Regions from separate parts of the Streptomyces sp. B21-105 genome, predicted to be linked through region 2. Evidence: riboswitches for the same ligand, from Rfam matches in the RefSeq annotation. Region 2 holds a riboswitch; the other holds the start of a gene.

Region 1 (7,584 bases), 3.4 Mb from region 2:
TGTGCGTCAACAGTCCGCGCAGCAGCGGGGTGTAGCGGCTGTGCGGAGTGGTCAGTCCCGTGATCTGTTCGGCGAACGTCACCACCGTGCAGGCGGGGTTCTCGCAGCGGAAGCGGCGTACACATAACTCGATCACGACACCGAGACCGCCCACCGCGACGTCACGGAGCTTGCGTGCGTACCGGCCGTGCACCCGAGCCGAGCTCTGTCCGCACCGGCAGGACCCGGTCGCCGCCCGCACCCGTGTCCTCAACAGCACCTTGTCCGGCCGTCGCTCGACCTCCTCGATCGTCAACGCGGACAGGTACGGAAAAAGCTCCAAGAGCACATCACGAGGGCACCCGATGCATGATCGCGAACAGTCGGCGCGACCTGCTCAACCGTCCGGATCACAAGATCGTTGACAGAACCCTGACCTTCACGTTCACACAGTCGATGAAGACGACCGGGTAGACGCTGTCCAGCGGGCGGTTCTGCCATTCCGTCATGCCGGCCATCACGCTGTCGGTGATCGTGGAGATCGTGGACTTGGAGATCTCCGTGCCGTAGACCTCGCCGAGGTGCGCGGAGATCTCCCCATGCGTCAGCCCTTTCGCCGACAGCGACAGGACCATCTCGTCCACCCCGCCCAGACGCCGCTGCCGCTTCTTGACCAGCTGCGGCTCGAACGACCCGGCCCGGTCCCGCGGGACAGCGATCTCGACCGGCCCAGACTCGGTGATCACCGTCTTGGACCGGTGGCCGTTGCGGTAGTTCTCCCGGCCGCCCTCGGCCCGCTCACCGGGCTCGTGCCCCAGATGATCGGTGAGCTCGCCCTCCAGCGCGGACTCCAGCACCCGCTTGGTCAGCTGCTGCAGAAGGCCGCCCTCCCCGGTGAGCTTCACGCCACCGGCCTGAGCCGGCAGGGCGATTGCAAAGTCCGTTGATCGTGTGTTGGCGCAGGTCAGTTGAGTCCGAGGAGTGCCAGTGGCCGCTCGTAGGGGCGGAGGGCTGTCGTGCGGAGTCCGGCGGCGATGTTGGTGTGGCCGGCGTTGCGGAGCTGGTTGATGGCGAAACTGCGCAGGGTGGCCATGTTCTCCGGGCCGTGCCCGGTGCGGATCTTCGAGGCGTCCTCGCGAAAGGCGGTGTCCCGGACGAAGTGGAGCCTGTTCTCGATCACCCAGTGCGCCCTCAGGATCTTCGCGATGCGTTCCGGGGATGCCTGGCGGCTGGTCAGGTCGGTGATGACGTAGACGGTCTCGCGGCTCTGCTTACCGGTCTTGGCGTCGGTGCGGTGGCGTACGACCTTGGCGACCTGGGCGGCGTGGGGGAAGTCGACGCCGAGGTCGGTGACGGTCAGGGCCTGCACGACCCGGGTTTCCTTGCGGCCGTGGCCGGTGGTTCGGTCGTAGAACTTCGCCGTCGCCTCGCCCCAGGGCAGCGTTCGCAACTGCTCGTAGAGGTTCTTCTGGTTCCGCTTCACCGTGAAGACGTAGTGCGCTTTCTTCGCCTCGACGAGGAAGCGGGCGTGGTCGCGCTGGGTGTGGAGAGCATCGCCGGTCACGGTGACTCCTTGCAGGTCATAGGGGTCCAGGAGAGCGGCGAAGCACGTGATCTCGTTCGTCTTCTCCGGGACTCGGAGCTGGGTGACGGTCATTCCGGTGCCGGTCATCGCGGCCAGCAGGTGGGCGGCCTGGGTGGCGCCGAGGCGCGAGCCGCGGGCGCTCTTGCCGTCCACGGCGAGGGTGTCCGCGCCGGCCGGGTCGTGGCCGAGGAGGTCGGCCAGACCGCCGGGGCAGGTGTCCTTGATGACCCGGCGGATCGTCGCGCCACTGGGTGGGACCCGGACGGCCAGAGCGGTCGCGGTGCGGGCGCCGAGCCGGGCCAGAACGTCCTGCGGGGCGTCGGTGGCCCACTCATCGATCGCCGCGAAGCTACTCGCCCCGGTCACCACAGCGGAGCAGACGATCAGCAGTACTGCCACGAAGGGGTGACGCTTCCCGCGCCGGCACCGCGGATCGGCCAGCGTGGCCAGCCGCTCGGCCAGCGGACCCGTCGCACAGTGCTGACGGGTGGGCGACTTGACCAGACAGACGGTGGCAGACTGACGGCACATCGAAGCTCCGTTGGGCGCAGGCGACTTGGCAAGGTCACCTCCGCAACGGAGCTTCGTTGCGTCCGGTCGCGCACCCTCCCGGCATCGTCACACCGCCGTGACCTGCACACTCACGAGATCACCGCGACTTTGCAATCGCCCTGCCTGAGCCGGTGGCTTTGTTCACGAGTCGTGACGGCGGTTGTACACGGGTTTGGGAGGCGCCCGTTTCCACGGTCGGGTGATGTTCACGAGTTTTGAAGGCAGTGGGGGGCTTGCCAGGACAGCATCGGGGTGTTCCCGGTGAAAGGGCCTGGTCATGCCGCAGATGTCGAAGGTCGAGCTGTACGCGGCGATCCGTCGGGACCACCGGGCCGGCGTGACGATGCGGGAGCTGGAGCGCAAGTACAACGTCGCCTGGCGGACGGTGCGCAAGGCCCTGGACTCGGCCTGGCCGGAGCCGCGCAAGCCGCTGCCGCCGCGGCCGTCAGCGCTGGATCCGTACAAGGCGGTGATCGACGGGATCCTGCGGGCTGACCTGGATGCGCCGCGCAAGCAGCGGCACACGGTCACGCGGATCTTCCACCGGCTGGTCGAGGAACACGGCGCCCACGTGTCGTATCCAATGGTCAGGCGCTATGTCGCCGACCGGAAGCCGCAGATTGCGGTGGAGGCGGGTAAGGCACCCATCGAGGCGTTCATCCCGCAGACCCACCCACCCGGCATGGAGGCGGAGGTCGACTTCGGCGACGTGGCCGTGCGGCTCGCCGGCGAGATGGTGACCTGCTACCTGTTCTCCTTCCGCTTGTCGTATTCGGGCAAGGCCGTCCACCGGGTGTTCGCCTCTGCCGGCCAAGAAGCCTTCTTCGAGGGGCACGTACACGCGCTGCGGGTGCTGGGCGGTGTCCCGCGAGGCCGGGTCCGCTACGACAACCTCAAGGCTGCTGTCGCCCAGGTGCTCGGGCTCAGCCGGGCGAGGGTGGAAACCGACCGGTGGATCGCCTTCAGATCGCATTTCGGCATCGAGAGCTTCTACTGCCGCCCGGGCATCGACGGCGCTCACGAGAAGGGCGGGGTCGAGGGACAGATCGGCTACTTCCGCCGCAACCACTTCACCCCGGTGCCGGAGGTTTCCTCACTGGCGGAGCTGAACGAGATGGTCGAGCAGTGGGACCTGCACGACGGTCGGCGGCGGATCGGATCGCGGCCGCGGACCATCGACGAGTACTTCGCCGTCGAACAGCCGCTGCTGATGCCGCTGCCGCAGGAGCCGTTCGAGACCGGGCGGGTATTCACTCCCAGGGTCGACCGCTACAGCCAGATCACGGTCCGCACCAACCGCAACTCGGTTCCGGTCCGGCTGATCGGCAAGCGGGTCCGGGTGGTGCTGCACGCCTCTCACCTGGTCGTTTATGACCAGAACGTGGAAGTGGCCCGGCATGAGCGGCTGATCGCCAAGGCTGGCTGCCGCCTGGAGCTGGACCACTACCTCGAAGCCTTGATCCGTAAGCCGGGCGCCTTCCCTGGCGCCACCGCTCTCGAACAGGCCCGTTCCGCAGGCAAGTTCACCCCGGTCCACGACGCCTGGTGGGCTCAGGCCCGCAAGGTCCACGGCGAGCGGGACGGCACCCGGGCCCTGATCGAGGTGCTGCTGCTGGGCCGGCACATCCCCCACGAGCACCTGGTCGCCGGGCTGGCCACCGCCCTGCGGGCCGGGGCCCTGACCGCGGACGCGGTCGCCCTGGAGGCCCGCAAAGCCGCGCAGGCCGACGACGGGCCACCCGCCTCCGGCCGGCCTGCGGGCAGTGGCTCTGAGGTGTCGGGGACCGTGACGTTTCTGCACGAGTGGAAGCTGGCCCACCTTCCGCCGGACACCAGGCCGCTGCCCTCGGTGACCCCCTATGACCAGTTGCTCCGACGTCGTCGCGCCAGCGGCGGTGACCACCGAGAGGGAGAAGCCCAGTGACCTTGCCCCGCCAGAGAGGCTTGACCGGCCGCCGACGCCGCCATCGACACCGCATGCCGCATGCTGCGGCTGCCGTCGATCCGCAACGAGTTCTCCGACATCGCCGACCGGGCGGTGAAGGACCAGATGACTTACCGCGGCTTCCTCGCCGAACTGCTGATGGCCGAGTGCGACGACCGGGCCCGCCGCCGCTCGGAACGCAGGATCAAGGCGGCCGGCTTCCCGAGGGAGAAGTCGCTGCGGACCTTCGACTTCGACGCCAACCCGAACATCGACCCGGCCACCATCCACACCCTGGCCAGCTGCGAGTGGATCAAGAAGAGCCAGCCGCTCTGCCTGATCGGAGACTCCGGCACCGGCAAGTCCCACATGCTCATCGCCCTGGGAACCGAGGCCGCCATGAAGGGCTACCGGGTCCGCTACACACTCGCCACGAAGCTGGTCAACGAGCTGGTCGAGGCCGCCGACGAGAAGCAGCTGAACAAGACCATCGCCCGCTACGGCCGCGTCGATCTCCTCTGCATCGACGAACTCGGCTACATGGAACTCGACCGGCACGGCGCCGAACTCCTCTTCCAGGTCCTGACCGAGCGCGAGGAAAAGAACAGCGTGGCCATCGCCTCCAACGAGTCGTTCGGCGGCTGGACGAAGACGTTCACCGACCCGCGTCTTTGCGCGGCCATCGTCGACCGGCTCACCTTCAACGGCGCCATCATCGAGACCGGAACCGACTCCTACCGCCTCGCCACCACCCGAGCCCGGGCCGCAGAACCCGCCAAGGCCGGCTGACACATTCTCGGGCAGCCTCCTCGGCGGCTCACCGCCCTCACGGGCGGCGAGCCGCCATCGCAAGCACCGCCCGCCAGCTCGACACACGGTTTCCCGTTTTGAGTCGAAACGTTGCTGCCATGCCACCCATGAGCTGCTGGCGAGGCGTCAGTGGCGCTGCATTCCGAGCTGGTCCGCGGCGGCTTCCACGGTCTGCGCGAGCAGGACGGCAATGGTCATCGGCCCGACACCGCCGGGAACCGGAGTGATCAGACGAGCCCGGGTGAGGGCGGTGTCGTAGTCCACATCGCCGACGTTGCCCGGGTTGTAGCCGGCGTCGATCACGACCGCGCCAGGCTTGATGTCCTCACCGCGGATCAGCCTGGGCCGTCCCACGGCTGCTACCACGACGTCCGCTTCCCGGACGATCGCCGACAGGTCCGTCGTGCGGGAGTGGCAGTACGTCACGGTTGCGTCCTTGGCGAGCAGGAGCATCCCGGCTGGCTTGCCGAGAATCGCGCTGCGACCCACCACGACGGCGTGCTTGCCGGCGAGTTCGACGTCGTACGCTTCCAGCAGCTGCATGATCCCACCCGGAGTGCAGGACACGAAGCCTGGCAGCGCGAAGCTCATCGCGGCGAAGGAATGCATCGTGACCCCGTCGACATCCTTCTCCGGAGCGATGGCCTCGAACGCCGCTCGCTCGTCGATGTGCGGGCCACAAGGATGTTGGAGCAGGATGCCGTGCACTTTTGGATCGCCGGAAAGGTCAGCCAGGGTGTCGATCAGCTCGGCGGTCGTGGTGGTGGCGGGCAGACCGATATGCCGAGACTGGATGCCTGCCTTCGCGCACCGCGCTCGTTTCATGCGAACGTACGTGGCCGACGCGGGGTCCTCTCCCACCAGCACCGTCGCCAGACAGGGACTGGTCCCCGTGCGTCGTGAGATCTCCGCCGCCTTGGCAGCAGCCTCTTCGACGATGCGTTTGGCGAGGCTGGTGCCATCCATGAGCTGGGCCGTCTGAGTCGCGGACATCGTTGCCCTCCAGGCGTTGCTGACCACTCGCCCAGGCGCACGGCAACGACGTCTCGTCAGACCGCTCCCCGGTGGTGCTCCACCTCAGCGCCAGTCACGGCCCACGCTGAACTGTAGTAGACGCAGCATGCTCACACCGATCAGCGTCCTCGGTCAGGAGCGACTTGCGAAGGACGATCTCCTCTGCGGTGACGTCAATTCACGTGAACATTCCTGACGCGTCTACGCGTCAGATGCCTCCCGAACTCGCAGACAAATGCTGCTGCCGGAAGTGAACGAAGCCAGCCCGGGCAACCAACGCGGCTACCAGCCCGTCGTCCACGGCGCCCGTCCCACTCACAGCGGCCTTCCCGGCCTCGGTGTCACTCGTCACGTCAGTCATCAACTGTCGCTTCCAGCTCGGGAGTTACACCGCTCACCGTACAGACCCGCCCCGTCAAACAGCGGCCTTCAGGTCCTGGAGGGCAGAACACGTGTCGGCGTCCTGCGTGGACGCCTGCGCGAGGGGCTGCGCGTCGCGTCTCACCACCAAGCCTGGGTCGGACGTCCACGGAACGCCCCGGACTAGCCTCGCGCTTTCATGAAGCGGGCTGTCCGGCAGGCGGTCAGGAAAGCAGAAAGTGCCTCTGACCAGCAATGCCGGTGATTTAGTGCATCGGTGCAGGTGGGACGCTGTGCTGCTGGCGGTTTTGGGCGGGTAGACCCATGGGATGCATGAGGGGATTCGACCCGATCTGATGATGCGCCAGATGATCTCGGGACATGGCAACGGGGCTCCCGGTAGGACAGGAGATCGACCAAGATCCGACTGTCTGCAAGGGAGCCCCGTTGGGCGCTCAGTCTGCCATCGCTGCTGCCTCAATCGTCATGTCGACGCCCCGGCCAGTGTCCCCTCGAAGTCCCCGAAGACGGTTGGAGCCGCAGTTCGGCGACCGGATCCGACTCGGCGTACTCACTGAGGAGATCACCCCCGAAGTGGTCGACGAGGTACTGGAGTTGACCGGAAGGGCCGAGCGCCGCCGCAGGCTCCTGCCGGCCCGCGCGGTGGTCTACTTCGTCCTGGCTCTCTGCCTGTTCAGCAGCTCCGACAGCACCGGGCCGCCGGGATACCGGGTGGTCCTGCGGACCCTGACCGAGAAACTGCGGCACCTGCCGGGCGGCCTCGTCCAGCGCCTGCCCACCAGTTCGGCCCTCACCAGAGCCCGCCAGCGCCTGGGCGACAAGCCGTTCCAGGCGCTCTTCGAACGCCGGTGCGGCGCCCAGGCGACACCCGCGACCCCAGGAGCGTTCGCCTTCGGCCTGCGGCTGGTCGCCTGGGACGGCACCGCGCTGGACGTACCGGACACCGCCGGGAACGCTGCCGCGTTCGGATTCACCGGCCGCGACGGCACCAACAAGAGCGGAAACCCGCAGGTCAGACTGATGTCTCTGATCGAGTGCGGCACCCACGCCATCATCGACGCGGCCTTCGACTCGATCGCCAGATTCAGCGAGCACAAGCTCGCCCGACGCCTGCTTGCCTCCCTGCGGCCGGGCATGCTGCTGCTGGCCGACCGCAACTTCGCCGGCCACGAGTTGTGGGGCCTGGTCGAGGCGACCGGCTGCCACCTCGCATGGCGGATCAAGAAGAACCTCGTCCTGCCACCGCTGTGGGTGCTGCCCGACGGCTCGTACGTGTCCGTCATGCCCACCCCCGCCGAGGGCCAGCGCCTGGGCAACGCCCGCTTCCACGGCCGCACCC
Region 2 (7,584 bases):
CGCCGAGGAAGGCCGCCACCCACGCCACCGAGTCGGGCAGCGCGAGCACCACCCGGTCGCCGGCCCGCACCCCGTGCGCCGCGAGCACCGTGGCCGCCCGCGCCCCGAGGTCGTGCACCTCGCCGTGGGTCCAGCGCCGGTGCCCCTGGTGGAACGCGGCCCGCCCGGCCCAGCCCCGCCGCCCGGCGAGGTCGACCAGCTGCGCGGCGAGGTTGCCGGGCGCGTCGCCGTCGCCGTTCCTCCTCGGCCGGGGCACGGCCGAGGCGCGCGGAGCCGCCGCGGCGGGGGACACCGTCGTGACCTGAGGTGCTGCCGGGGCCTGTGGAGCTGTCGTGACCCGGGATGTCGTCGTGGGCTGCCGGTTCGTCATCGGGAGGCCTCCTCGGCGGTGGCGGGCCCCGGCTGCGAGGCCGCCGCCCCGTCCTCGGCGTCCTCCCGCAGGGCCCGCATCTGCGCGGCCGTCTTCAGCAGCATCTCGTCGTACTCCGCGACCGGATCGGAGTCGAGGACGATCGCGCCCCCCGCCCCCAGCTGCATCGAACCCTCGGCGAGGACCGCGGTGCGGATGACGATGTTCAGGTCCGCGCCGCCGCTGCAGCCCAGATAGCCGAGCGCACCCGCGTACACGCCGCGCGCCTGGGTCTCCAGCTGGTCGATGATCTCCATCGTGCGCAGCTTCGGCGCGCCCGTCATCGAGCCGCCGGGGAAGCAGGCGCGCACGCAGTCCACCGCGTCGGTGTCCTCGCGCAGCCGTCCCTCCACGGTGGAGACGAGCTGGTGCACGGTCGCGTACGTCTCGGCGGCCATGAGCCGGGAGACCCGCACGGTGCCGGTCCGGCAGACCCGCCCCAGGTCGTTGCGGAGCAGGTCGACGATCATCAGGTTCTCGGCGCGCGTCTTGGCGTCGGCCGCCAGCGCGTCCCGCAGCCGGGCGTCCTCCAGCGGATCGGCGCCGCGCGGCGCGGTGCCCTTGATGGGCTTGGCCTCGGCGACCCCGTCCCGGGTGATCCGCAGGAACCGTTCCGGAGAGGAGCCGGCCACGTCGAGGTCGCCGAGTCGCAGGAACGCCGCGTAGGGGGCGGGGTTGACGCGACGCAGCGTCCGGTAGAAGGCGAGGGCGTCGGCCGGTGCGGGTAACCGGGCGGCGTCGGTCAGGCAGATCTCGTAGCTGACGCCCGCGGCGAGCTCCCGCCGGCAGGCCTCGATGTCCGCGAGGTAGGTCGCGCGGTCCCGCACCAGCCACGGCTCGACGGCTCCGAGGTCCGCCTGCGCCGACGGTCCGGCGGGGGCCGCCTGGGGCCGTGCCCGGTCGGACTCGGCGGGCAGCGAGGTGAGCCGGGCCAGCGTGGCCTCGAGCCAGTCGGCGGCCTCCAGGGCGGCCTGCGGGGTGTCCTCGGCCAGGCAGACGGCGTAGGTGAAGCCCTCCTGGTGGTCCACCGCGACCAGCCGGTCGGCGAACAGCCAGCAGGCGTCCGGGACGGTGGACCGGTGCCGGTTCGGGGAGCCGCAGTCTGCCTTCGTCTCGTAACCGAAGTAGCCGACGTAGCCGCCGGTGAAGTCGAAGGGCAGCCCGGTGGCGTCGACCCGGCGGCTGGCGAGCTGCCGCTTGAGGTAGTCGAAGACACTCGCGCGGACCTTGCGCGTCGGCCGTCCCGCCCGCTCGATCTCGCAGCGCCCGGCCTCGACGTCGTAGCGGACGAACTCGGCGAGCGGACCGCTGTCGTCGCCGAAGAACGAGAAGCGGGACAGGCCGCGCTCGACCCGGGAGCTGTCCAGCCAGAACGCCCGCGCCGATTCGGCGTGCAGCCGGGTGAAGGCGGCCTCCGCGTCGATCGCCACGGCGATGCGGCGGGTGTGCAGCCGGTAGGCGGGCCCGCTCGCCCGGCGCGGGCCGGGGACGGTCACCGTCTGCCGCGGCATCGCGGCGGCCGCCGGCGTGACCGCGGTGTTCTTCGTCCGCGTCTTGCGGGCCCGCTCGGCCGTGAGGTTGCGGAAGTTCACCAGCATTCGGTGGCCGTACTCGGTGAGCACCGACTCCGGGTGGAACTGCACGCCCCACAGCGGTCGTTCGCGGTGCCGCAGACCCATCAGGACGCCGTCCTCCGCCCAGGCCGTGGCCTCCAGGGAGTCGGGCAGCGGCTCGCGCACGGCCAGCGAGTGGTAGCGGACGGCGGTGAAGTTCTGCGGCAGCCCCTGGAACAGGTCCCGCTCGTCGTGCCGGACAGCCGACAGATGCCCGTGCCGGGGCTGCGGGGCCGCCGACACCTGGCCGCCCTCCTCGAGCGCGATGCCCTGGTGGCCGAGGCAGACGCCGAGCACCGGCAGCGGGCACTCGGCCAGCACACGGGCGCTGATGCCGAAGTCACGCGCCTTCGCCGGATGCCCGGGACCCGGCGACACCACCACGTTGTCGAACGCCGTGAGGTCGGGGAAGGCGTCCAGGGGGGCGTCGTTGAGGATCACCACCGGCTCCTCGCCGTTGACCTCGGCGATCAGCTGGAACAGGTTGTACGTGTACGAGTCGTAATTGTCGATGAGCAGGGTTTTCACCCGCCCACCTCCCTAGGGTCGTTCTCTGGCCTACGCGGTGCGTTTGTGGCGACCGCGGAGCGCCTGGAGCGGTGGATACAGCCATTTCTTGAAGAAACGCTGGAGGCGGGGCATGAGAATCCAGGTGACGAGGGCCGTCACGCACAGACACAACAGCAGCGTACGCACGAAAGGATTGAGTCCGCCGAGATAGGGAAGCACGATCAGATTGAACAGGAGCACCGGCGGGAAAACGGCGCTCATATTCACGAACCACAACTTCCATTTCGACGGCGGACCCGGCGGGGCCTGCGGTTTCGGCGCGTCCGCCTGGGCGTCGAACCACGCTCTGGAGCCCCGCACGCTACGGCGGTCCGTCTGCCGGGCGATGCCCTGCGTCCGGGCGTCCCACCGCACCCGGGCGTCCGAGTTCTCCCAGGCGCGGGTCGCGCCCTCGCTGACGAAGCGATAGACCACATGCCATTCCGCCCCTTCGTCGACGAGCACACCACCTCCCAGGAATCCGGGCTGCTGTGCGCTCGCGCCCAACATGCCCCACCCCCAGGAATGAAAGTCGGCCTCTCGGCCCGGCACCACGTGATAAGCGGTGGTGACGGTGACGGGATTACTGGTCACACCGTCGAGTACGCGTCAGAGAGCGCTTGCGTTCACAGGTCCTTCAAACTTTTACAAGTGTCTTCCGTTGTCCGAAAGGAGGCTTTGGGTGGGTCTCGTCACCCCTGCTGACAGAAAGGAAAAGAAAAACGGACCGCAGGGGAGCGCGCGCCGCCGCCGAGCCGCGTTCGGCCGCTCTCAGCCCGGTGTCTAGGCTGTTCACCGGAGATCGCCGTAGGGGCGATGCGACCAGGGGGAGACACGGACATGGCGGAAACGCGTCGACGACTTCGTTCGGGCACGGTCGTGCTCGGGGGTGTGGGGCTGCTCGCCACCGCCCTCACCGCCTGTTCCTCCGACCCCGACAAGCGCTGCGTCGACCGCGACAGCTACACCCTCGCCAAGGGGTACAAGGTCGTCGCCGACAAGAACTGCAAGTCCTCCAAGAGCACGTCGGGCAGCGTCTGGTACTACGGCGGCAAGAAGAAGGGCTCCTGGGTCGAGGGCGGCTCCCTCAGCAAGCCGGGCAAGGGATCCGGCGGCTCGGGCGGGTCGAGCAGCGGTAGCGGCGGCGGCAGCGGCGTCGACCGCGGCGGCTTCGGCGGGGACGGCGACGGCGGCAGCGGCAGCCACAAGGGCAGCTCCGGCGGCTGAGCGCCCGGACGACCGGCGATCCGGCGACCGGCGATCCGGCGACCGGACGCCCCGAACGACCGGACGCCCCGAACGACCGGACGACCCGGCGACCGTACGACCGAGCGGCTGAACAGGACACCGTCACCCATGCGACGTCACACCGTCGAACCGCGCCCCGGCTGGCAGCGGACCGTCGAGGAGCAAGGCCTCGTCTATCCCCTCACCCGTCACCCCGACGGCAGCCTGCGCCCCTACTGGGACGAGAGCGCCTACTACGCCTTCAGCCTCGACGAGGTCGAGGCGCTGGAGGAGACCGTCGAGGAACTGCACGCCCTGTGCCTGACCGCGGCCGAGCACCTGGTGGACGCCGGCCGCCTCACCGACCTCGGCATCACCGACCCGCGGATCGCGGCGGCGGTCGCCGAGGCCTGGCGGCGGCGCGCCGAACTCCCCTCCGTCTACGGCCGGTTCGACCTCCGCTACGACGGGACGGGCCCGGCGAAGCTCCTGGAGTACAACGCCGACACCCCCACCTCCCTCGTCGAGGCCGCCTCCCCCCAGTGGTTCTGGATGGAGGACCGCTTCCCCGGCGCCGACCAGTGGAACTCCCTGCACGAACGCCTGGTCGCCGCCTGGAAGAAGCAGGCCCCGCTGCTCCCGCCCGGCAACCCCCTCTACTTCGCGCACTCCTCGGCCGACGAACTCGGCGAGGACCTGATGACGGTCGCCTACCTCAAGGAGACCGCCGAGCAGGCCGGCCTGGACACCGACTGGATCTCCATGGAGGAGATCGGCTTCGACCCGCTGTCCGGCCGCTTCGTCGACGGCCAGCTCCGCTTCATCCGCAGCTGCTTCAAGCTCTACCCCTGGGAATGGCTCACCACCGACCGCTTCGCCGGCCACGTCCTCGACACCCTCGACAACGGCGGCGGCACCGGCAGCACCCTGTGGATCGAACCCGCCTGGAAGATGCTCCTCAGCAACAAGGCGCTGCTCGCCGTCCTGTGGGAGCTGAACCCCGGCCACCCGCACCTGCTGCCCGCCTACCTGGACGGCCCGCGCGACCTCGCGGAGACCGCCGGCTACGTCGCCAAGCCGCTGCTCGGCCGCGAGGGGGCCGGCGTCACGATCCACGAGAAGGGCGCCGATCCCGTGGTCCGGGACGACGAGCCCTGCTGCTACCAAAAGCTCGCCCCGCTCCCCGCCTTCGACGGCAACCACGTCGTCCTCGGCGCGTGGGTCGTGGACGGCGAGTCGGCCGGCCTCGGCATCCGCGAGTCCGCCGGCCTGATCACGGACGAGTACGCCCGCTTCGTCCCGCACGTGATCCTCTGACCGGGAGCCGGTAGGGTGCGGAGTGGGCCGTGACTGGCGCGCTGGGATGGGACGGACCATCGGGGAGCGGCCCGTGAGCAGTGACAGTGCCGTGCGCCTGGGCCGAACCGAACTCGCCGTACGCCACGTCCGGAGGTCCCGATGCCCGAGAATTCCGCACCCCTGTCCACCGAGTCCGCCGCCGTGCGGGCCGCCCTCGACGTCGTCCGCGCCGTCGAGCCGCGCGTCGCCGACGCCATCGGCCAGGAGCTCACCGACCAGCGCGAGATGCTCAAGCTGATCGCCTCGGAGAACTACGCCTCCCCGGCCACCCTCCTCGCGATGGGCAACTGGTTCAGCGACAAGTACGCCGAGGGCACCGTCGGCCGCCGCTTCTACGCCGGCTGCCGCAACGTGGACACCGTCGAGGCGCTCGCCGCCGAGCACGCCCGCGAGCTCTTCGGCGCCCGCCACGCCTACGTCCAGCCGCACTCCGGCATCGACGCCAACCTCGTCGCCTTCTGGGCCGTCCTCGCCGACCGCGTCGAGGCCCCGTTCCTGGAGAAGACCGGCGCCCGCCAGGTCAACGACCTCTCCGACGCCGACTGGGCCACGCTGCGCCAGGCCTTCGGCAACCAGCGCATGCTCGGCATGTCCCTGGACGCCGGCGGCCACCTCACGCACGGCTTCCGCCCGAACATCTCCGGAAAGATGTTCGACCAGCGCTCCTACGGCACGGACCCCGCCACCGGCCTCATCGACTACGACGCGCTGCGCGTCTCGGCCCGCGAGTTCAAGCCGATGATCATCGTCGCGGGCTACTCGGCGTACCCCCGGCTGGTGAACTTCCGGATCATGCGCGAGATCGCCGACGAGGTCGGCGCGACCCTCATGGTCGACATGGCGCACTTCGCGGGCCTGGTCGCCGGCAAGGTCCTGACCGGCGACTTCGACCCGGTCCCGCACGCCCAGATCGTCACCACGACCACCCACAAGTCGCTGCGCGGCCCGCGCGGCGGCATGGTCCTGTGCGACGACTCCCTCAAGGACCAGGTCGACCGCGGCTGCCCGATGGTCCTCGGCGGCCCGCTCCCGCACGTCATGGCCGCCAAGGCCGTCGCCCTCGCCGAGGCCCGGCAGTCCTCCTTCCAGGACTACGCGCAGCGCATCGTCGACAACGCGCGCGCTCTCGCCGAGGGCCTGACGCGGCGCGGCGCGACCCTGGTCACCGGCGGCACGGACAACCACCTGAACCTGATCGACGTCGCCTCCTCCTACGGCCTCACCGGCCGGCAGGCCGAGGCCGCGCTGCTCGACTCGGGCATCGTCACCAACCGCAACGCGATCCCGGCCGACCCGAACGGCGCCTGGTACACCTCCGGCATCCGCATCGGCACCCCCGCGCTGACCACCCGCGGTCTCGGCCTGGCGGAGATGGACGAGGTGGCTGGCCTGATCGACCGGGTCCTCACCGCCGCCGAGCAGGGCACCACGAAGTCGGGCGCGCCGTCGAAGGCCTCCCACGTCCTGGACGGGAAGATCGCGGACGAGATCTCCCGCCGCGCGACCGACCTGGTCGCGGGCTTCCCGCTTTACCCGGAGATCGACCTCGGCTGAGCCGGCGGCGTCCCGGGCGGCCCGCGCGGCCGCCCGGGACCCGTTCCGGGTCCGACCGGGACCCGTTCCGGGTGGTCCCCGCGCTCTGAGACAATAAGAGGCATGGCCTCAGACCGACCCCGCGTGCTCTCCGGAATTCAGCCCACCGCAGGCTCGTTCCACCTCGGCAACTACCTCGGCGCCGTCCGCCAGTGGGTGGCCCTGCAGGAGTCCCACGACGCCTTCTACATGGTCGTCGACCTGCACGCGATCACGGTCCCGCAGGACCCGAAGGAGCTCGGCGCGAACACCAGGCTGGCCGCCGCCCAGCTCCTCGCGGCCGGCCTCGACCCCGAGCGCTGCACGCTGTTCGTCCAGAGCCACGTTCCCGAGCACGCGCAGCTCGCCTGGGTCATGAACTGCCTCACCGGCTTCGGCGAGGCCAGCCGGATGACGCAGTTCAAGGACAAGTCCGCCCGGCAGGGCGCCGACCGCGCGAGCGTTGGCCTTTTCACGTACCCGATCCTCCAGGTCGCCGACATCCTGCTCTACCAGGCCCACGAGGTCCCGGTCGGCGAGGACCAGCGCCAGCACATCGAGCTCACCCGCGACCTCGCCGAGCGTTTCAACGGCCGCTACGGCGAGACGTTCACGATCCCGAAGCCGTACATCCTGCGCGAGACCGCGAAGATCTACGACCTCCAGGACCCGTCGATCAAGATGAGCAAGTCGGCGTCCACGCCGAAGGGCCTCATCAACCTGCTCGACGATCCGAAGGCCACCGCGAAGAAGGTCAAGAGCGCGGTCACCGACACCGACACGGTGATCCGCTACGACACCGAGAACAAGCCGGGTGTCAGCAACCTGCTCACGATCCTCTCGACGCTGACCGGC

The links. A riboswitch is a leader RNA that binds a small molecule or an ion and turns the genes downstream of it on or off. The one in region 2 is predicted to bind ZMP and ZTP.
Region 1: it holds a riboswitch for ZMP and ZTP, as region 2 does, so the genes downstream of both, QA802_RS40960 (bifunctional 5,10-methylenetetrahydrofolate dehydrogenase/5,10-methenyltetrahydrofolate cyclohydrolase) here and QA802_RS26105 (glycine hydroxymethyltransferase) in region 2, are expected to answer to the same signal.

The regions. Positions count from the first base shown of each region.
Region 1 is NZ_JARUMJ010000001.1:9,127,695-9,135,278, forward strand. Features, by position in the region: gene QA802_RS40935 (ISL3 family transposase) at 1-328, opposite strand, end outside; partial or broken gene QA802_RS40940 (transposase) at 411-899, opposite strand; gene QA802_RS40945 (ISAs1 family transposase) at 944-2,095, opposite strand; gene istA (IS21 family transposase) at 2,403-4,040, shown strand; partial or broken gene istB (IS21-like element helper ATPase IstB) at 4,037-4,829, shown strand; gene QA802_RS40960 (bifunctional 5,10-methylenetetrahydrofolate dehydrogenase/5,10-methenyltetrahydrofolate cyclohydrolase) at 4,977-5,843, opposite strand; ZMP/ZTP riboswitch at 5,866-5,951, opposite strand; gene QA802_RS40965 (IS4 family transposase) at 6,756-7,584, shown strand, end outside.
Region 2 is NZ_JARUMJ010000001.1:5,756,355-5,763,938, forward strand. Features, by position in the region: gene QA802_RS26080 (benzoate-CoA ligase family protein) at 1-370, opposite strand, end outside; gene pabB (aminodeoxychorismate synthase component I) at 367-2,550, opposite strand; gene QA802_RS26090 (antibiotic biosynthesis monooxygenase) at 2,581-3,165, opposite strand; gene QA802_RS26095 (hypothetical protein) at 3,412-3,798, shown strand; gene QA802_RS26100 (glutathionylspermidine synthase family protein) at 3,928-5,115, shown strand; ZMP/ZTP riboswitch at 5,135-5,225, shown strand; gene QA802_RS26105 (glycine hydroxymethyltransferase) at 5,257-6,711, shown strand; gene trpS (tryptophan--tRNA ligase) at 6,814-7,584, shown strand, end outside.